Regions from separate parts of the Pantoea sp. SYBGC1 genome, predicted to be linked through region 2. Evidence: predicted binding sites of a transcription regulator. Region 2 holds the regulator's gene; each other region holds the start of a gene.
The links. Region 2 encodes LexA, which represses DNA repair genes until DNA is damaged. Its sites were predicted from a motif close to TNCTGTATGTACATACAGNA; they were not measured.
Positions count from the first base shown of each region.

Region 1 (6,983 bases), on a different contig from region 2:
TATGGAGTTTTGCAAAAATGAAACGCTGGTTTATCACCGGAACCGACACCGAAGTGGGAAAAACAGTCGCCAGCGGCGCGCTGCTGCAGGCGGCCAGCGCGGCCGGGCTGCGTACGGCAGGGTATAAACCGGTAGCGTCGGGCTGTGAAATGACGGCGGAGGGCGTGCGCAACAGCGATGCGCTGGCGCTGCAGCGCTACAGCAGCGTGCCGCTGCGCTATGAACAGGTTAACCCGCTGGCATTTATGGAGCCGACCTCACCGCATATCGTGAGCGCGGAAGAGGGCAGGCCGATCGACTTTGCACAGCTCTCAGCGGGTCTGCGCAGCGTCGAAGCGCAGGCTGAATGGCTGCTGGTTGAAGGCGCGGGCGGCTGGTTTACGCCGCTTTCTGAGACGCAGACCTATGCGGACTGGGTCATCGCAGAGCAGCTGCCGGTGATACTGGTGGTGGGCGTAAAGCTGGGCTGTATTAATCACGCCATGCTGACCGCCGCGGCGATCAGGGCAGCCGGCTTACCGCTGGCAGGCTGGATCGCGAACGATATTCAGCCGCCGGGCAAGCGGCATCGTGAATATATTGCGTCGCTGCGCCAGCGCATCGACGCGCCGTTTCTGGGTGAAATCCCCTGGCTGGCGTCGGAAGCGGAGCAGGCGACCTGCGGACGCTACCTGACGCTGCCCTGAGCGGCAAGAGTTCCTTAAGAGATCAGGCCGGCGTCAGCCATTTGTTCACGGTAAGATCGTCCAGCTGCGCAACGCGTCCCTGCGCCACATTACGTCCGCGGTGCAGCAGCAGAAAGTAGTCGGCGACGCGGCGTATAAACGAGACGTGCTGCTCCAGCAGCAGGATGGTCAGACCATGCTCCCGGTTGAGCCGCCGGATGAGGTTGCCCGTCTCCTCCTCCAGCCAGGGCGACATCGTACCGGAAGGCTCATCGAGGATCAGCAGACGCGGTTTCAGCACCAGCGCGCGCGCCAGTGCCAGCTGCTGCTGCAGATTAACCGGCAGCTCACCGCTGCGCTGATGGCGCAGTGAATAGAGCGCGGGAAACAGCTCAAACACCATCTCCGGAATGGCGCGGTTGCGCTCATCTTCAGTCGCCAGCAGGGCGATCAGCAGATTGTCCTCAACGCTCATCTGCGTAAAGATATGGCGCTTTTGCGGCACATATCCGATGCCCATCCGCGCCCGCTGCACGGCGGGCTGCAGCAGCAGGTTCTCCGGCGGATAGCCCGCCTCCTGCCAGCAGATGGAGCCGCTGTTAACCGGCAGATGGCCCATAATGCAGTTTACCAGCGTGGTTTTCCCCATTCCCGGACTACCCAGCACGCCGGTGCAGGATCCCGGAGGCAGATCAAGATCGACATCCCACAGAATCTGATTCTGGCCATAAAACTGATTCACCGAACGTAAACTCAGCATCTGATCTTCTCCTTACAGATAGTTAGCCTGAATGCACCCGCTCTGTGTCGTCTGGCATGCAGTGACAGATTAAGTAACGCGGTGGTATCAGACATCAGGGCGTCCCTGTTAAACCTGAATGTTCTGCCGCGGGTAAAAAGATGCAAGCAACGGGCCAGATCGATAATCGCGCGTTTCTGGCGTTGATAAATCTCCGTCACCGCGCCTTAAACATCAGGAAATCTTAACTGTGAAAAGGGGTAATTAAGCTGCTGCACTTTGACGGTGCTGATTACTAAGCTTTTCTGGTGCATCTGTTCATTAATAAGGCAGCGGGTCAGTGCAGGAAAACAGCGCAGCCCAGGCGTGGCGGCGTTGTGTAATCAAAAAAGAATAGTTAATTGCGCCACTCGTGCTGGAAAAATAATCATAAAAAAAATTTTTTTGTTGGCGCAGAAGAGGCCGGGATTTTTTATACACAGCCTGCGGGCTCGGGGCTGGCTTCACTTATCCACTATTCCTGTGGATAACCTTGTGCATTAGCGACTGAAAACCGGGCGCAAGCGAGGAAATACGCGGCCTGGATACATTATGCTGCGAAACTGGGCTTTTGGTCTATTTTGATTAAATTCAGTATGTTATCTAAAAGCAAGCCTGTAAAATTCCGGCTGAAGTTTACCGCTGCATTTTAATGACGTTCTCTTGACAATTGTTAAAAGCCCGGCTCGCCTGGGGATAACCTGGCGCGACATATTTTAGCCAGCTGCCGCTTTAATGCCTCTGAAGCGGCGCCGCGGGCAGCAGGACCATCGTGACGTTTATCTGTAAATATATCCAGTGTTTTTTTCTGGCAAAATCGCCATAGCAGAGTAGAATTATCAGCCTGCCAGCCCTTTTCTTCAGCAGGAATTCTGAAATCATGAGCAAAGTCTTTAAACTCAACTCCGCCTTTAAGCCTTCAGGCGATCAGCCTGAAGCGATCCGTCGTCTGGAGGAGGGGCTGGAAGATGGCCTTGCGCATCAGACCCTGCTTGGCGTAACGGGATCGGGCAAAACTTTTACCGTTGCCAATGTGATTGCCGATCTCAACCGGCCGACGATGGTGCTGGCGCCTAACAAAACGCTGGCGGCGCAGCTCTATGGGGAGATGAAAGAGTTTTTTCCGGATAACGCGGTAGAATTTTTCGTCTCTTACTATGACTACTATCAGCCTGAAGCCTATGTGCCGAGTTCTGACACCTTTATCGAAAAAGATGCGGCGGTGAACGAGCACATTGAGCAGATGCGCCTCTCTGCCACCAAAGCGATGCTGGAACGACGCGATGTCATCGTAGTGGCGTCGGTCTCAGCAATTTATGGTCTGGGCGATCCCGATCTCTATCTGAAAATGATGCTGCATCTGACGCGCGGTATGATCATCGATCAGCGCAGTATTCTGCGGCGTCTGGCTGAGCTGCAGTATGCGCGTAACGATCAGGCGTTTCAGCGCGGTACGTTCCGCGTGCGCGGGGAGGTGATCGATATCTTTCCGGCGGAGTCCGACGATATGGCTCTGCGGGTGGAGCTGTTTGATGAAGAGGTCGAGCGGCTCTCACTGTTTGATCCGCTTACCGGGCAAATTGAGTCAGTGATCCCGCGCTTTACCATCTATCCCAAAACGCACTACGTTACGCCACGCGAGCGCATCCTGCAGGCGATGGAAGAGATCAAAGATGAGCTGGCCCTGCGCCGTAAGGTGCTGCTGGAAAACAATAAGCTGCTGGAAGAGCAGCGCATTACGCAGCGCACCCAGTTCGACCTGGAGATGATGAACGAGCTGGGTTACTGCTCGGGGATTGAGAACTACTCCCGCTATCTCTCGGGGCGCGGGCCGGGTGAAGCGCCGCCGACCCTGTTTGACTATCTGCCAGCCGATGGTCTGCTGGTGGTGGATGAGTCGCACGTCACTATTCCGCAGATTGGCGGCATGTATCGCGGCGACCGCGCGCGTAAAGAGACGCTGGTGGAGTACGGTTTCCGCCTGCCATCCGCGCTGGACAATCGTCCGCTTCGTTTTGAAGAGTTTGAGGCGCTGGCCCCGCAGACCATTTATGTCTCCGCCACGCCGGGTAAATATGAGCTGGAAAAATCGGGCACGGAAGTGATCGATCAGGTAGTGCGTCCGACAGGTCTGCTCGATCCTATTCTTGAGGTGCGCCCGGTCGGCACACAGGTGGATGATTTGCTCTCTGAAATCCGCAAACGCGTGGAGATCAACGAACGCGTGCTGGTGACGACGCTGACCAAGCGTATGGCTGAAGACCTGACTGAATATCTTGAAGAGCACGGTGAGAAGGTGCGCTATCTGCACTCTGATATCGATACCGTTGAGCGCATGGAGATTATTCGCGACCTGCGCCTGGGCGAGTTTGACGTGCTGGTAGGGATTAACCTGCTGCGTGAGGGACTCGATATGCCGGAGGTTTCTCTGGTGGCGATTCTCGACGCCGATAAAGAGGGCTTCCTGCGTTCGGAACGCTCTCTGATCCAGACGATTGGTCGTGCAGCGCGTAACGTGAACGGCAAAGCGATTCTTTATGCTGATAAAATTACGCCCTCTATGGCACGCGCGATCGAAGAGACAGAGCGACGTCGCGAGAAGCAGGAGCGTTACAACACCGAGCACGGCATTGTGCCGCAGGGGCTGAATAAAAAGATCACGGATATTCTTGAGCTGGGCAAAAACGTGGTGAAAACGCGCGGCAAGGGCAAAACCGCCACGCGCACGGCGGCAGAGAATGACGCTGATTACCTGGCGCTTACGCCGCAGGCGATGCAGAAGAAAATCCATGAACTGGAAGCGCAGATGCAGCAGCATGCGCAAAACCTGGAGTTTGAAGAAGCCGCCAGCCTGCGCGACCGGCTGCATGAGCTGCGCGAACTGTTTATCGCCGCCTCATAACCATCAATCGGTGCCGCATTCCGCACGAAACGTATTCCGTAGAGGCCGCATTTATGCGGCCCTGGCGCATCCATTCACCACCGGATTCATACGCAACCAGGGCGCCATAAATGGCGCCCCTACGCAAATCTCTGTAGGGGCCGCATTTATGCGGCCCTGGCGCATCCATTCACCACCGGATTTATACGTGACCAGGGCGCCATAAATGGCGCCCCTACGTTCATTCTGCTGTAGGGGCCGCATTTATGCGGCCCTGGCGTGTTCATGCGGCCCTGGCGCATCCATTCACCACCGGGTTTTATACGCGACCAGGGCGCCATAAATGGCGCCCCTACACAAACCTCTGTGGGGGCCGCATTTATGCGGCCCTGGCGTATCCATTCACCACCGGATTTATACGTGACCAGGGCGCCATAAATGGCGCCCCTACGCGAATTCCGCAAATTTATACGCAACCAGGGCGCCATTAATGGCGCCCCTACGCAAATCCCCGTAGGGGCCGCATTCATGCGGCCCTGGCGTATTTATGCGGCCCTGGCGCGCTTACAGCGCCTGGATGGCGTGCTCCAGCGCCAGGCGCAGCAGCTGTCGATCGTGGCGATAACGGATATCCTCGGCTTCCAGCGGCTCCTGCACAATAATGCGCTGCGCCAGACCCTGCGTGTCGGCGGTCGGGCTAATCACTACGGCATCAATAACCCGCTTACCAATCGCCTGCTCCATAATGGCCAGCTTATCTGCCACGCTAAGACGGGCGGCTGCCGGACTCAGCTCGCGGCCAAGATTGCCAATAAATACCATCGTAGCGGGCGTACGCCGCAGCGCGCGCGCCATCTCTTCCATCAGCAAAATCGGCATCAGGCTGGTGTAGAAACTGCCCGGACCAATCAGGATCAGATCGGCTTCAGCCACGGCGTCCAGCGCTTCGCGGGTAGGATTGACCGCCGGATGCAGCATCAGCGCCTGAGGCGCCTGACGCATCTCATCAATCGCGGTTTCGCCATACACCATGTTGCCTTCGGCATCCTGCGCGACCAGATCGACCGGCTGCTCCGACATCGGGATAAGAAACGCATCAACCTTGAGCAAATTGCGGATAATATTAATCGCTTCCAGCGGACGCACGCTGAGATGATCCAGCGCTTTCAGGATCAGGTTGCCAAGATTGTGGCCCGCCAGTTCGCCGTTACCGGCAAACCGATACTCAAACATCGCGGAAGCGACGCTGGGCTCGGTGATGAGCTGATTAAGACAGTTGCGCATGTCTCCCCAGGCGATTCCTCCCTCTGAACGGCGGATACGCCCGGTGGAACCGCCATTGTCCGTGGTGGTCACAATACCGGTGAGTCGCGAGCCCAGCGGCGCCAGCGCTGACATGACGCGGCCCAGACCGTGTCCGCCGCCCAGTGCCACCACGCGATCTAAATCTGCCAGCGTTCGATTCATGCTGCTCCTTATCGGTCCACTGCGCTGAAAGCCAATTCTTTGCTGCCGGGAGGCAGCGTCATGTGGCGCAGTTTAGCCTATTCTGCTGCGATAATGCCGCGAAAAATCGTTATATATCATATTATACAACGCACGCAGTGACTGGCTGACTGACGCAAAGCGCGCTACCATCCAGAGACCGCGTTGTCCTCAATGACAACAAACTCCCAAGCCTTGCGCGCCTAAGTCAAATGATAGGGCCGCCTGGCCGCAGCGTCATGCTGCCAGGGTGCAGAAAGAAATGCCTGCATCTCCCGACTTTGGAAAGGTGTTAAGGTGCCACAATTTACAGATGCCTGGGCGCGCAGCTTCTACTATTTGCGCCTGTCGATCACGGATGTATGTAATTTCCGTTGTACTTACTGTCTGCCGGACGGCTACAAGCCCGGCAGTACCCGCAACAAAAGCTTTCTCTCGCTGGATGAGATCCGCCGGGTGACCCGCGCCTTTACCGCTGCGGGAACGGAGAAAATCCGGCTTACCGGCGGTGAACCCTCGATGCGTCGCGACTTTACCGACATCATCGCTGCCGTGCGTGAAAACGCCGCGCTGCGACAGATCGCGGTGACCACCAACGGCTATCGCATGGCGCGTGATGTACAGTCATGGCGCGATGCAGGTCTGACGCACATTAACGTCAGCGTGGACAGCCTGGATGCGCGGCAGTTTCACGCCATCACCGGGCAGAACAAATTTGCTGAGGTCATGGCCGGTATCGACGCCGCATTTGACGCCGGATTCGAAAAAGTCAAAGTCAACAGCGTGCTGATGCGCGATGTTAACAGCCAGAGTCTGGATACGTTTCTGGCCTGGATCCGCACGCGTCCGATTCAGCTGCGTTTTATTGAGCTGATGGAAACCGGTGAAGGGGGCGATCTCTTCCGGCGTCACCATATCTCCGGTGAGGTGATCCGCGATCAGCTGATCGTGCAGGGCTGGCAGCGGCAGCCGCGCGGCCGTAGCGACGGGCCGGCACAGGTATTTCGTCATCCCGACTATCAGGGTGAGGTCGGGCTGATTATGCCTTATGAAAAAGATTTCTGCGCCAGCTGCAACCGGCTGCGCGTCTCGGCCACCGGAAAACTGCACCTCTGTCTGTTTGGTGACGGTGGGGTAGAGCTGCGCGATCTGCTCGCCTCCGATGCACAGCAGG
Region 1 is NZ_JBXUNM010000003.1:81,947-88,929, reverse strand. Features, by position in the region: gene bioC (malonyl-ACP O-methyltransferase BioC) at 1-21, shown strand, start outside; gene bioD (dethiobiotin synthase) at 18-686, shown strand; gene AC2CF9_RS07645 (ABC transporter ATP-binding protein) at 709-1,425, opposite strand; gene uvrB (excinuclease ABC subunit UvrB) at 2,324-4,345, shown strand; gene AC2CF9_RS07635 (gluconeogenesis factor YvcK family protein) at 4,889-5,791, opposite strand; molybdenum cofactor riboswitch at 5,983-6,118, shown strand; gene moaA (GTP 3',8-cyclase MoaA) at 6,107-6,983, shown strand, end outside.
Region 1: a site for LexA is predicted at 2,225-2,244, ahead of uvrB (excinuclease ABC subunit UvrB). Genes of this name have one in related genera too.

Region 2 (6,983 bases):
TACGCAGCCGTTTCTGGCGCTGTTCTGAACCGGCAGGGACGCATCATGCGTCCCTGCCTTGCCTTACTCGTGTGCGATCGCACTCTCAATCGTCAGACGCACGTCGCTGGTGACCAGCTCCGCCAGCATCTGCCACATCGCGTGCGTGCGCTCCGCATCGGCATCACCTGAGTCGCTGATATAGCGCTCATCGCGCAGCGTCAGTACCAGCGTGGTAAATACCGCCTTATCAAAGAACTCCGGCGCATTGATACCGTGCAGCACTGACAGACGCTGCGCCAGCGTGCGGCTCTCTTTCTCCAGCGTGCCACGGTTGATCGTGGGTTTGGCACTGAGAATGGCGAAAGTGATCGCAAAGCGCTGCAGCGTTTCGCGAATACCGGCTGCCAGCAGCTGCAGCGAGCGATAGCGCGCGGTGCTCAGCTTAATCTGCCCATCCAGCTGCGTTACCAGCCCCTGTCGCGCCATCTCCGCACACAGCGCACTGAGCAGCGCCGGCAGTTCGGCATTTTCCCAGCGCAGGAACAGTTCACTTTTCAGCATCGGATAGACCAGGCTTACCTGGCGCAAAAGCTCTGCTTCGCTGATTTCGCGGTGCTGCTGCACAATCGCGGCAATCAGCGACGGCATCACCAGCATGTGCTGAATGTTATTCCGGTAGTAGGTCATCAGCACGGCCTGCTCGCGCGGCAGAATAATGATATCGCCAATGCTGTCCTGCTCGGTTTCAAACTTGTTCATGCTCATCGCGTGATCCAGCAGCGCTTCGGCGCTCAGATCGGGCACCGTCGCTTCCGGTGAATAGGGCACGTTGCGCAGCAGCTGAGTGTAGCACTCCAGCTGCTCCGTCAGCTGCTCACGCGTCAGAGAGCGCTGGCGCGACGCCAGCAGCGCGGTCACACACAGATTCATGGCGTTGGCCGCACCCGCTTCGTTAATGCGCACCATCAGGCGGGCAGCGATATCGTTTACCGCTGGCGTCATCCACGCGGGACGCTGCGGATCGATAGGGTCGATCGCCTCGCGCCACTCGGGAATATGCTTGTTCAGGTAGTTAACCAGCGGCAGCGGTTCGCCAAAGTTAACGTAGCCCTGACCGAGATTGCGCAGCTTACGCAGGCCGCGCACCATCTGTACAAAGCCCTCTTTCTCTTTGGCCGCGCCGCGCAGCTCTTTGGCGTAAGTACCCACTTCCATTACGTGCTCATAGCCGATATAGATCGGTACAAACGTAATCGGGCGGCTGCCGCCGCGCAGCAGCGCCTGCAGCGTCATTGAGAGCGTGCCGGTTTTAGGATCGAGCAGGCGGCCAGTACGCGAGCGTCCGCCCTCAACAAAGTACTCAACCGAGTAACCGCGGCTGAACAGCTCGCCCAGATATTCGCGGAATACGGTGGAGTAGAGTTTATTGCCCTTAAAGGTACGGCGAATAAAGAAGGCCCCCAGCCGGCGGAAAATGGGGCCGGCTGGCCAGAAGTTGAGATTGATACCGGCAGCGATGTGCGGCGGCACCAGCCCCTGATGATAAAGCACGTAGGAGAGCAGCAGGTAATCCATATGGCTGCGATGGCAAGGCACATAGACTATTTCATGTCCATCCTGCGCCAGCTGACGCACGCGCTCGCCGCCGTTGACGCTTATGCCCTGATAGAGGCGGCTCCAGAGCCAGCCCATAATGCGGTCGGTAACGCGAATCGCCTCATACGAGAAGTCTGCCGCGATCTCTTCCATCATCTCAACGGCATTTTGCTGCGCTTTTTCATGCGAAATCTTTTTGCTGCGCGCTTCATCTTCAACCGCTTTTTCAATCGCTTTCGACTGCAGCAGCTTGTTGAACAGATCCTGACGGGCGGGCAGGCTGGGTCCTACCGCAGCCAGACGCTGGCGGGCAAAGTGAATACGCGCCACGCGCGCCAGCTTCTGTGCAATCGACTTATCCGTGCCGTGTTCGGTCGCCATCTGGCGCAGCGAGACGGTGGAAGAGAAGCGGACGAAGCTGTCGCGGCCGTGCCAGAGAATGGCGAAAAACTTCTGTACGCCATTCAGTACGCGCAGATGCGGCGTAGGCTCGCCCTGAATTTCACGCCCTGGCGCACGGCCAAACATCACCGCCACCGGCAGCATCTGGACATCCAGCTGCGGGTTATTACGATGCAGATCCAGATAGTCGTGAAACAGTTTCACTGACTCCGGGTTCGCCACGTAGTAAGGAAAGACACGCGGGCCATCATGGATAAACACATGACGCGGCAGCAGCGTGCCGTCAATCTCCAGCGGCGCGAGCGGATCGGGCAGATCAAGCCGCAGACACTGGTTACGCAATGTAAGCAGGTCCGCCTTTGAATCATAAGGCAAAACATACATCACGGGACGGGTGGGATCGATACCGTGCTCCGAAACCGGATCGGTCGGTATGACCTTACTTTTTACCAAAATAGAGAGTGGTAAATTCAATAATTTGTAATAGAGTTTACGCCAACCTGACATAGACAACTTGAAGCCTCTTGTTAGCAAAGCGCGGCAAGCATACCAGAAAGTGCAGCGAAGATCTGTGGCTGTGCCATCGCACGCTGCGCACTCATTGACGCCAAAATTACTCAAGGGTTCCCTATTCATGGCAAATAACGTTACCGGCCTGCTACGTATCATCAAAGCGGCGGGCTACTCCTGGCAGGGCATTCGCGCGGCCTGGCAACATGAAGCGGCCTTTCGTCAGGAGGCCGTTGCAGCGGTGATTGCGGTGGTCGTCGCCTGCTGGCTGGATGTGGACGCAGTGACGCGCGTGCTGCTGATTGGTTCGGTGATACTGGTGGTGGTAGTGGAAATCCTCAACAGCGCGATTGAGGCGGTGGTCGACAGAATCGGCCAGGAGCGTCATCCGCTGGCGGGCCGCGCCAAGGATATGGGTTCTGCCGCCGTGCTGCTGACGATCCTTCTCGCGCTGTTTGTCTGGATCACGCTGCTCTGGCCGCGCGCATATTAAGGCCGCCCGTACCGAGATATCGCTGATTTTTGCCGCAGCTGCGGTTTTCATTTCGCCAATACCTGTATATACTCACAGCGACTGTATAAACAACCAGGGGGCGGGATGAAAGCGTTAACCAGCAGGCAGCAGCAGGTCTATGACCTGATTCGCGACCATATTAATTCAACCGGCATGCCGCCAACGCGTGCTGAAATTGCTTCACAGCTGGGCTTCCGCTCACCCAATGCGGCTGAAGAGCACCTGAAAGCGCTGGCGCGTAAAGGAGTCATTGAGATTGTCTCTGGCGCCTCGCGCGGCATTCGCTTGCTGATGGAAGAAGAGACAAGCGGCGGACTGCCGCTGATCGGGCGTGTCGCTGCCGGCGAGCCGCTGCTGGCTCAGGAGCACATCGAGACCCACTATCAGGTCGATGCTAACCTGTTCAAGCCGAGCGCGGATTTTCTGCTGCGCGTTAGCGGCATGTCGATGAAAGATATCGGAATTATGGATGGCGATCTGCTTGCCGTGCATAAAACCCAGGATGTGCGTAATGGCCAGGTCGTGGTAGCGCGCATTGATGACGAAGTCACCGTAAAACGCTGGAAAAAGCAGGGTGCTATCGTGCATCTGCTGCCGGAAAACAGCGATTTTCAGCCTATCGAAGTGGATACGCGCCAGCAGTCTCTGACCGTTGAAGGTCTGGCTGTCGGTATTGTCCGCACCGGTGAATGGCTGTAATACCTGGTTAGCCCCCCCGCTGCGGTCTGTGCCTGCACAGGCCGCGGTCTGCTATATTACCCCTCTGCTTCCAACCGTGGCGCCGTGCAGCTGCATGAGGCGCGTTGCCCGCAATAACAGGACTGGCTGATGCCGCTGTTTACCTCTTCTGATCGCACGCTCTGGCGCCTGGCGCTGCCCATGATCCTCTCTAATATCAGCGTACCGCTGCTGGGCATTGTGGATACGGCTATCATTGGCCACCTCGACAGCCCGGTTTACCTCGGCGGCGTAGCCGTGGGCGCAACGGCCACCAGCTTTGTCTTTATGCTGCTGCTCTTTTTGCGCATGAGCACCACTGGCCTGACGGCGCAGGCGTTCGGCGCCGGCAATAAGCCAGCGCTGGCGCGCGCGCTGATCCAGCCGATGCTGATTGCGCTGGCGGCAGGCGTGCTGTTCATTGTGCTACGAACGCCGGTCAGCGAGCTGGCAGCCGCGCTGATGGGCGGCAGCGAGGCGGTGCAGCAGCAGGCGCAAACCTTTATCGCTATCCGCTGGCTCAGCGCGCCTGCCACGCTGGCAAACCTGGTGATCCTCGGCTGGCTGCTCGGCGTACAGTATGCGCGCGCGCCGATGGTGCTGCTTATCACCGGCAACGTCGTGAATATCCTGCTCGATCTGCTGTTTGTTCTGCAGTGGCACTGGGGCGTGGCGGGCGCCGCAGCGGCCACCGCCGTCGCGGACTATGTGACGCTGGCCGTGGGGGTTTGGATGGTGGCGCGGGTGCTGGCGCTGCGCGGCATATCATTATCGCTGCTTAAAGCCAGCTGGCGCGGCGACGCCGCGCGCCTGTTCCGGCTTAACCGCGACATCATGCTGCGTTCGCTGCTGCTGCAGCTCTGTTTCGCCTCGCTGACGCTGCTGGGCGCGCGACTCGGCGCTGACGTGGTTGCGGTCAATGCGGTATTGCTGATGTTCCTGACTTTTACCGCCTATGCGCTGGATGGTTTTGCGTATGCGGTGGAAGCCTGCTCCGGTGAGGCGACCGGCGCAGGCGATCGCAGCCGGCTGCGGCTGATTTGGTATGCCGCCTGCCGGCAGGCGGGCATTGTGGCGCTGCTGTTCGCTGTGATTTACGCCCTCTGCGGCCCGGCAATTGTTGCGCTGCTGACCTCAATTGAGTCGCTGCGTGAGGCGGCCGACCGCTATCTTATCTGGCAGGTGATCCTGCCGCTGGCTGGCGTCTGGTGCTATCTGCTGGATGGGATGTTTATCGGAGCCACGCGCGGCCGGGATATGCGCAACAGCATGCTGCTGGCGGCGCTGGGCTATGCGCTGACGCTGCTGACGCTGCCGTGGCTCGGAAATCATGGTTTATGGCTGGCTATTACCGTATTCCTCGCGCTGAGAGGCATTACGCTCGGGCTGATCTGGCGTCATCACTGGCAGCGCGACAGCTGGTTCAGCGTGTGATGTCAGCCGATCGGCCAGCAGCGCACAAAACTGGCAGTTTGTGCTGCAGCGGTTAACCTTAACGTGACAGCACGCAGGTTATACGGCGGTTCAGCCCGCGTCAGGGTGGCCACCGTCTGGCTCAGCAAACCGGGGAGAGATGCGATGAACCGAGATGAAGCGAGTGGCAGCTGGAAACAGTTTAAAGGAAAATGCAAAGAGCAGTGGGGCAAGCTGACCGATGATGACCTGAGCGTGATCGAAGGCAGACGCGACCAGCTGATCGGCAAGATTCAGGAGCGCTACGGCTATGCCAGAGCAGAAGCGGAGCGCGAAGTAAACGAATGGGAAAGCCGGCACAACGATCCACACAGCTAGTGCCACTCCCGCTTCAGCGCATAACCCGCCCGCATGCCTTCAGGCGTGTGCTCAGCCCTTTTTGCCGCGTTTTTTACTCATCGCTTCATGATCGTGCGCACAGCTGGCGTGCTGTGTACAGGCGGCAATTTCCGCACAGTTTTCGCACAGGCCGTGCGCTTCAATTACCGTATGGCGCAGGCTGAAGTATGCCTGGTCAGCCAGTCCCGCAATGATTTTTTCCACGCCGTGCGCCTGCTGTTCACTCACTGCGGCGCAGCTGTCGCAAACCAGCATGACAGAGCTGTGGGCCGGCTCATTAAAATGATGGCAGACCACATAGCTGTTGTTGGACTCCACGCGGTGGATAAATCCCTGCTCCAGCAAAAAGTCGAGGGCGCGGTAAATCGTGGGCGGCTTCGCCTGAGGCTCACTTGTACGCAGCTGATCCAGCAGATCGTAGGCGCTGACAGAACCTTTCTGCTCAGCCATCAGGCGCAGTACTTCGGCACGCTGTGGCGTAAGACGCACGCCGCGATCGAGACAGAGCGCCTCAACCTGGGTCAGCAGCTGCGCTGGGGTAAGAGTTGACATAATGTTCTCCGGCTAACAGGTGATGTTATTTTATCACACTCTATCCGCCCATGCTGTTTTTGCCTGCCCTGGCCGAAGCGTGCTGTCGATCACACTTATCCGGCAATTTTAAGCGTGTTTCGTGCGCTATTTTTGCTTTGCAAGTGACCAGATTCCCGTTATGGTTCAGGCAGGCTAAAGTTATCACTGGCCTTATAAGAGCAATATTTCGCCTGAGTGGCTAAAAAAAGCGCAGTGTGGCGCAATCGTGTCCAATTCTGCGAACAGCAGTGCTTATCCCTTTCAGTTCACAGCAATGAAGCGTTAGCCGCCATTCAGAATAGCGGTTAACACCATTATTTCGCCTACGCGACACTCAATAATTTTTTAAGGTGATAGCAGCCTCATGATGACAACACGCTTTACGCTGGCCCGGGTGGCTTATTTTGCTGGTTTAAACGCGCTGCTGGTTTCCTCTTCAGCGCTGGCCGCGGGAACCTGGTATGATGCGCGCAATGATGCGATGGGCGGAACCGGTGTTGCGTCGTCGCACTGGAGTTCTGCCGTGCTGGCTAACCCGGCGCTGATGACGCGCGCGCAGCCGGAAGAGAACGCCGGCATTATTTTTCCCTCTGCCGGGTTGCAGGTTACAGATAAAGACAAGCTGGTCGATCGCATTGATGACATTACCGATACGGTTGATCGCTATCGCGACGTGATTGATAACATCAACGTGAATCTGATCTCAGATCCGTTCGCCGCCATTGATGCCGTACCGCAGCTGCGTGCCGCAGCCGGTGACATGGCCGATCAGCTGCGCGGGCTTAAAGGTAACAAAGCGGATGCCACCGCTGGCGTTGCGCTGGCCGTCACCGTTCCCAATGCGACGCTGCCGTTTGCTTTTATTACCAAAGCCTAT
Region 2 is NZ_JBXUNM010000010.1:59,717-66,699, forward strand. Features, by position in the region: gene ubiA (4-hydroxybenzoate octaprenyltransferase) at 1-28, shown strand, start outside; gene plsB (glycerol-3-phosphate 1-O-acyltransferase PlsB) at 64-2,487, opposite strand; gene AC2CF9_RS15220 (diacylglycerol kinase) at 2,615-2,983, shown strand; gene lexA (transcriptional repressor LexA) at 3,089-3,703, shown strand; gene dinF (MATE family efflux transporter DinF) at 3,833-5,155, shown strand; gene AC2CF9_RS15235 (CsbD family protein) at 5,300-5,512, shown strand; gene zur (zinc uptake transcriptional repressor Zur) at 5,564-6,085, opposite strand; gene AC2CF9_RS15245 (conjugal transfer protein TraF) at 6,474-6,983, shown strand, end outside.

Region 3 (6,983 bases), on a different contig from region 2:
TTTTCCGGCCAGTGGCAGGAGGAGGCGCAGTTTGCCGTCAGTCAGCTGCTCAGCGACGACAAACTGGCGCAGGATCGGGCCCGACCGGCCTGATGATTTAAAGCATGCCCAGCAGCGTCAGTAAAAAGTAGCCGGCAACAGCAATAATCACTGGCAGGATATAGAGCGGAAAAATCTGCAGCAGAATAGTGTGGTGCGGGACGCGAATTTTTTCCTCAAGCTGCGCGCGCGTGCGGCCTTCGCTGCCCTTTGCCTGCTCCAGAATCAGCTGATCTTCAATGCCTTCTTTAACATGCCGCGACTGGCGCCACATGCGCGCACCCGATGCCTGTAAAGCCATGCCGATGAAAATCAGCGCATAAACAATCCAGAAACCGATATTTGCCCCGCCGTGAAAATCGGGCACCGGCGAGTTATGCCAGAACGGATTGAGAAACGACGTATTAAATTTAAGCATGTCCACCATGACATGGATAAAATCCAGTAATACGGCATCCAGTCCGGGCTGCTTTACGCTGTGCTGATATAAATAACCGAGCATGGAAACAATTGTCGACAGCAGTGCCGGAATGAAAATGATCCAGCCAGCCACGCGCTTAAGGATGGCGATTTGGCCAGCCTGTTGGTATGTCATGCAGACTTCCCTATACAGATAATTATTTTGCCCTAAGTCTACCTGCAGTCGGCGATTTTTTCCTGAAAAATGCGTTACCTGTCGCGTGCTGGTTTTCACTCTCTGGCGTGATAAGGTGGCGCAAACCGCTAAAAAGGATATTGTCATGCGCTATCGTCGTCCGGTGTACGCCGCTATTTTTGATATGGATGGTTTACTGATTGATTCTGAGCCGCTGTGGGATCAGGCTGAGATGGAGGTGCTGGCAAGCCTTGGCGTTGACGTCAGTCGTCGCGCGGAGCTGCCTGACACGCTTGGCCTGCGCATCGATCAGACCGTACGCATGTGGTATGAGGCACAGCCGTGGCAGGGTGCGACTCAGGCCGACGTCACGGCGCGTATTATCGACCGCACGCTATCGCTGATAGAAGCGCAGCAGCCGCTGCTGCCCGGCGTCAGTCAGGCGCTGCAACTCTGTCAGCAGCAGGGGCTGCGGATTGCGCTCGCTTCCGCTTCGCCGCTGGCCATGCTGGAGCGAGTGCTGGAGATGTTCCGGCTGCGGCCCTTCTTTTCTGCCCTCGCCTCAGCTGAAGCGCTGCCGCTGAGCAAACCTCATCCGCAGGTCTATCTGAATGCGGCAGCGGCGCTTGATATCGACCCGCTTAACTGTGTGGCGCTGGAAGACTCGTTCAACGGCATGATCGCCTGTAAAGCGGCGCGCATGCGTTCTATCGTAGTGCCTGCAGCTGCACATTACGCGGATGCCCGCTGGGCACTGGCAGATGTGCAGCTGCCGAGCCTGACAGAGTTACGCGCAGAGCATCTGTCTGACTGACCGCATAGTGTTTGGCGCTGTCTGATATAGCAGGCAGCCAGCGCGAAAATAATTCACTGTTCGTTACAGCGTCACCGTTCTCATTTACTGGATAAATCCCTATACTGGATGCATTGACAGTTTTGTATCCGGGTTTAATCATGACGGCCGAAGGCCATATAATTTTTGCTATCGCCAGCGCTATTTTTGCCAAGCGCGCTGAGCTGACACCGGTTCTGGCTGCAGCGGACTGGTGGCATCTGGTGCCCGCTACGCTGCTGACCTGCCTGCTGCCGGATATTGACCACCCCCGATCCACGCTGGGTCAGCGTTTTCGCTGGCTCTCCCAGCCCATCGCGCGGGCGTTTGGACATCGCGGCTTTACCCACAGTTTGCTGGCAGTAGCTATCAGCCTGTGGCTGTTTAAAGTGAACGTGCCGGCAGACTGGTTTCTGCCGGCGGATGTCCTGCAGGGACTGACGCTGGGCTACCTGAGCCATATCGTTGCTGACATGCTGACGCCGGCAGGCGTTCCGCTGCTGTGGCCCTGCCGCTGGCGCTTTCGCCTGCCCATTCTCAGAAGCCAGAGCGGTAATCAGCTGGAGCGGATGCTTTGTCTGGGACTGGTGGTTGCAGCACTCTGGTTTCCGGCTGGTATGCCTGCTTTTGGTGCAAACGGCTGGCCGCAGCAGCTGTTTGATACGCTGCAATCCAGCGTAAACCGGCTAATTAACCCGCTAAATGGCTAAAAAGCACGCTATATCAAACGAAAAGTTATAATCCATACTTTTTGGGTATAAGGCTGCACTTCATTGTACTGCTAACATCCCTGACATTCTCTGATAGAAATTTACGTTACGCTATGCCGCCTGCACTTTGCAGGGCGGCATCTTTCTGGAGTTAAGTATGGATTTCCCTCTTATTATTAACATAGTGGTCTTTGCCGCTCTGCTGGTGCTGCTTAACCGCATTGGCAACCAGAGCTGGAGCCTGTCAAAGCGCGTGCTGACCGGCCTGGTGCTGGGCGTGCTGTTTGGCCTGGCGCTTCAGGCGGTTTATGGCGAAAACAGCGCAGTGGTCAAGGATTCGATCGGCTGGTTTAATCTGGTCGGTAACGGCTATGTACAGCTGCTGCAGATGATTGTTATGCCGCTGGTATTCGCCTCAATACTGAGCGCGGTGGCGCGTCTGCATAACGCCTCCTCGCTGGGCAAAATCAGCGTGCTGACCATCGGGGTACTGCTGTTTACCACGGCTATCTCCGCGCTGGTCGGCGTGATGGTGACCGGCCTCTTCCACCTCAGCGCTGAAGGTCTGGTACAGGGTGCGCAGGAGACCGCGCGTCTGAATGCTATTCAGAGCAACTATGCGGGTAAAGTCGCCGATCTCAGCACGCCGCAGCTGCTGCTCTCTTTCATCCCTAAAAACCCGTTTGCCGATCTGGCAGGCGCGAACCCGACCTCCATTATCAGTGTCGTTATCTTTGCTGCTTTCCTCGGCGTCGCTGCGCTGCATCTGCTGCGCGATGATAAAGTGAAAGGTGAACGCGTACTGGCCGCGATTGATACGCTGCAGTCATGGGTGATGAAGCTGGTGCGCCTGATCATGAAGCTGACGCCGTATGGCGTACTGGCGCTGATGACCAAAGTGGTCGCCGGCTCTAACCTGCACGATATCGTTAAGCTGGGCAGCTTTGTACTCGCCTCGTATCTTGGTCTTGCGATTATGTTTGGCGTGCATGCGCTGCTGCTGTCGATCAACGGCATCAATCCGCTGCGCTTCTTCCGTAAGGTATGGCCGGTGATCACCTTCGCTTTCACCAGCCGCTCCAGCGCGGCCAGCATTCCGCTGAATGTGGAAACGCAGACGCGCCGTCTCGGCGTGCCGGAAGCGATTGCCAGCTTTTCCGCCTCCTTCGGTGCCACAATCGGTCAGAACGGCTGTGCCGGACTCTATCCGACAATGCTGGCCGTGATGGTTGCACCTACCGTCGGCATCAACCCGTTTGATCCGGTCTGGATCGCCACGCTGGTCGGGATCGTTACCCTGAGTTCCGCTGGCGTAGCCGGTGTGGGCGGCGGTGCTACCTTTGCTGCGCTGATTGTGCTGCCGGCAATGGGGCTGCCGGTGACGCTGGTCGCGCTGCTGATTTCCATTGAGCCGCTGATTGATATGGGCCGTACCGCGCTCAACGTGAACGGTTCAATGACGGCCGGTTCGCTGACCAGCCGCTGGCTGGGTCAGACCGACAAAAAAATTCTGGAGAGCGATGAGCACGCCGAACTGGCGCATCGCTAAGCGCTGACTTCAGCATGAAAAAGGGCCCGTCTCAGACGGGCCCTTTTTTATTCTGCGAAAAAGCGTTACTGCGCAACCTGCGGATCGGTGTCGTACTCTTTGCAGCTCTGGAAGCCGTAGTTCATCACGCGACCGGTGTCGTTGTAGCTGACAAAATAGGTCTGCAGTTTGCCATCGCGCTCGCCGATAACATAAGTCTGGCAGGTGCCGCGCGCGTGCGCCATGGTCACTTCGGTCGAAGCCGGACCCGCAATCTGACGCACCTGTTCACGCGTCATGCCTTTTTTAACATCTTTTACCACCGGTTTGGTGACATAACTTTCCGCGCGATCGTAAGTGGTACAACCAGACAGAGCAGCCAGCGTCATAGCGGCAGCGATACATCCCAGCACTTTATTCATTTTTTGTTCCTCATACTTTGTCCATGTCCGAATAAGCCTGGAACACAAATTCAGATTTATCAACCCGGTGGCGAAGCTTTTAGGTGCGCTCATCGCAATATATCCGGGGTAAAAAAGCTGTGCTGCGGCGCCCTGCTCCGTATAATCGCGCGGTTAACTTTTTACCCGACTCAGAGGCCCCATGACATCTGCACACCCTAACCGGCTGGTTTACGCTATCACGCTCGGACTCCTGGCGGCGCTCGGACCGCTCTGTATCGACCTCTATCTCCCCGCGCTGCCTGAACTGGCCTACGATCTGCACACGCCGACCTCCACCGCTCAGCTCAGTCTGACCGCCGGCCTGCTGGGCCTCGGGGCGGGACAGCTACTGTTTGGTCCCATGAGCGATAAGTTTGGCCGCATCCGGCCCCTGCTGCTGTCGCTGCTGCTGCTGTTTATTGCCTCTGTCGGCTGCGCGCTGGCAAAAGATATCCATTCGCTACTGATTGCCCGCCTGTTTGAAGGGCTGGCCGGCGCTGGCGGTGCCGTGCTGTCGCGCGCTATCGCCCGGGATATGTATAGCGGACACGAGCTGACACGTTTTTTTGCGCTGCTGATGCTGGTCAACGGCCTTGCACCGGTAGGGGCACCGGTACTGGGCGGCGCGCTGATGACAATCATGAGCTGGCGCGGCATTTTTATCGTGCTGGCGGCGATCGCCATTCTGCTGATTCTGCTGGCGCGCTGGCAGCTGCATGAGACGCTGCCGCCTGCACGCCGTAGCCAGGGCTCGCTTTTTTCCGCCTGGGCGGCGCTGGGCCAGGTCATCACGCATCGACCCTTTATGGGTTTTTGCCTGACGCAGGGCTTTATGATGTCAGGCATGTTTGCGTATATCGGCGCCTCGCCGTTTGTGCTGCAGCAGATCTACGGCCTCTCACCTCAGGCGTTCAGCCTCTGCTTTGCGGCCAACGGGTGCGGCCTGATTATCGCCTCACAGACCAGCGCACGACTCTGCCCGCTCTGGGGCGAATACCGGGTGCTTAAGGGCGGGCTGACGCTGGCATTTATCGCCTCCGCCACGCTGCTGACCGCCGCGCTGAGCGACGCTGCCCTGCCGGTTATTCTGGTGGCGCTGTTTTTCTCTATCGCCAGTAATGGTGTGATAGCCACTACCGCCGCGTCGCTGGCGATGCAGAGTCAGGGACATCGCGCCGGCAGTGCTTCTGCGGTTATCGGCGTCACCATGTTTACGCTGGGCGCCATCAGCGTGCCGGTTAGCGGCGTGGGCGGGACCTCGGTTATCAGCATGAGCGCCACGATTTTCGGCTGCTTTATGCTGGCAATCCTGATGTTTACCCTGCTGGCGCAGCGGCCTGAAAGCGCCTGATTCAGCAGCAAACCGTCTGCGCCGATCGCCGTTTGGCTTGTTGTTTTGCGGCCAAGGCGTTAGCTTTAGCTGATGTTACGCATCATGCCGTCAGGCTTCTGACTTGAGGAGAGGTTCATGTCACTGCAGCAGGAAATTATTCAGGCCCTTGGTGTTAAACCCGTTATCGATCCGCAGCAGGAGATCCGCGTCAGCGTCGATTTCCTGAAAGCGTACCTGAAAGCGCATCCTTTTCTGAAAACGCTGGTGCTGGGCATCAGCGGCGGGCAGGACTCAACGCTGACCGGTAAGCTGGCGCAGACGGCGGTCAGCGAGCTGCGTCATGAGACCGGCGATAAAGAGTACACCTTTATTGCCGTGCGTCTGCCGTACGGTAAACAGGCCGACGAGCAGGATTGTCAGGATGCGCTGGCGTTTATTCAGCCCGATCGTACCCTGGTGGTCAATATCAAAGAGGCGGTGCTGGCGAGCGAGCGCGCACTGCAGGAAGCGGGTATTGCGCTGTCAGATTTTGTCCGCGGTAATGAAAAGGCGCGCGAACGCATGAAGGCACAGTACAGCATCGCCGGCATGACCAAAGGTATCGTGCTGGGCACCGATCACGCGGCGGAAGCGGTGACCGGTTTTTATACCAAGTATGGCGATGGCGGCAGCGACGTGAACCCGATTTTTCGCCTCAATAAAGGCCAGGGGAAACAGCTGCTGAAGGCGCTGGGCTGCCCGGATCACCTCTGGATGAAACATCCCACGGCCGATCTTGAAGACGATCGTCCCGGCCTGCAGGATGAGGTGGCGCTTGGCGTAACCTATCAGCAAATCGATGATTATCTGGAAGGCAAAACCATCGATGCCGAATCGGCGAAAATCATTGAGGGCTGGTACACCAAAACCGAGCATAAACGCCGTATGCCGGTAACGGTGTTTGACGATTACTGGAAAAAGTAGCCCCTCCCTGCGACTCTCTCTCTGCAGAGGGAGAGTCGCGCCTCGCTTGCCACTGGCGATAAAAGCAGCACGCTGATACACTGTATACAAAACCAGTAAGCGGAGCATTCTTTGGTCAGACGAGCAATCAGCCATCGCCTCGACTTTGACGCGGCGGCAATCTATCAATATCCCGAACACCTGCGCCAGTGGCTTGAAGGGCTGCCTAAAGTGCCCGGCGTCTATACCTTTCACGGCGAGAGTGAAAATCTGCCTCTTTATATCGGCAAAAGCATTAATTTGCGCAGCCGGGTGATGGCACATTTTCGCACCACGGATGAAGCGAGCATGCTGCGTCAGGCGCGGCGCGTAAGCTGGATCCCCACCGCCGGCGATATTGGCGCGCAGCTGCTGGAAGCGCAGATGATCAAAACGCAGCAGCCGTTATTTAATAAGCGCCTGCGTAAAAATCGTCAGCTCTGCTCACTGCAGCTGGGAGAAGGCGCGCCGGAAGTCGTCTATGCAAAAGATGTCGATTTCTCTCGTTCACCCGATCTCTAC
Region 3 is NZ_JBXUNM010000001.1:296,552-303,534, reverse strand. Features, by position in the region: gene AC2CF9_RS01465 (fructosamine kinase family protein) at 1-93, shown strand, start outside; gene AC2CF9_RS01460 (YniB family protein) at 98-634, opposite strand; gene hxpB (hexitol phosphatase HxpB) at 780-1,448, shown strand; gene AC2CF9_RS01450 (metal-dependent hydrolase) at 1,589-2,176, shown strand; gene AC2CF9_RS01445 (L-cystine transporter) at 2,334-3,725, shown strand; gene osmE (osmotically-inducible lipoprotein OsmE) at 3,791-4,126, opposite strand; gene AC2CF9_RS01435 (multidrug effflux MFS transporter) at 4,308-5,498, shown strand; gene nadE (ammonia-dependent NAD(+) synthetase) at 5,616-6,443, shown strand; gene cho (excinuclease Cho) at 6,555-6,983, shown strand, end outside.
Region 3: a site for LexA is predicted at 1,551-1,570, ahead of AC2CF9_RS01450 (metal-dependent hydrolase). Genes of this name have one in related genera too.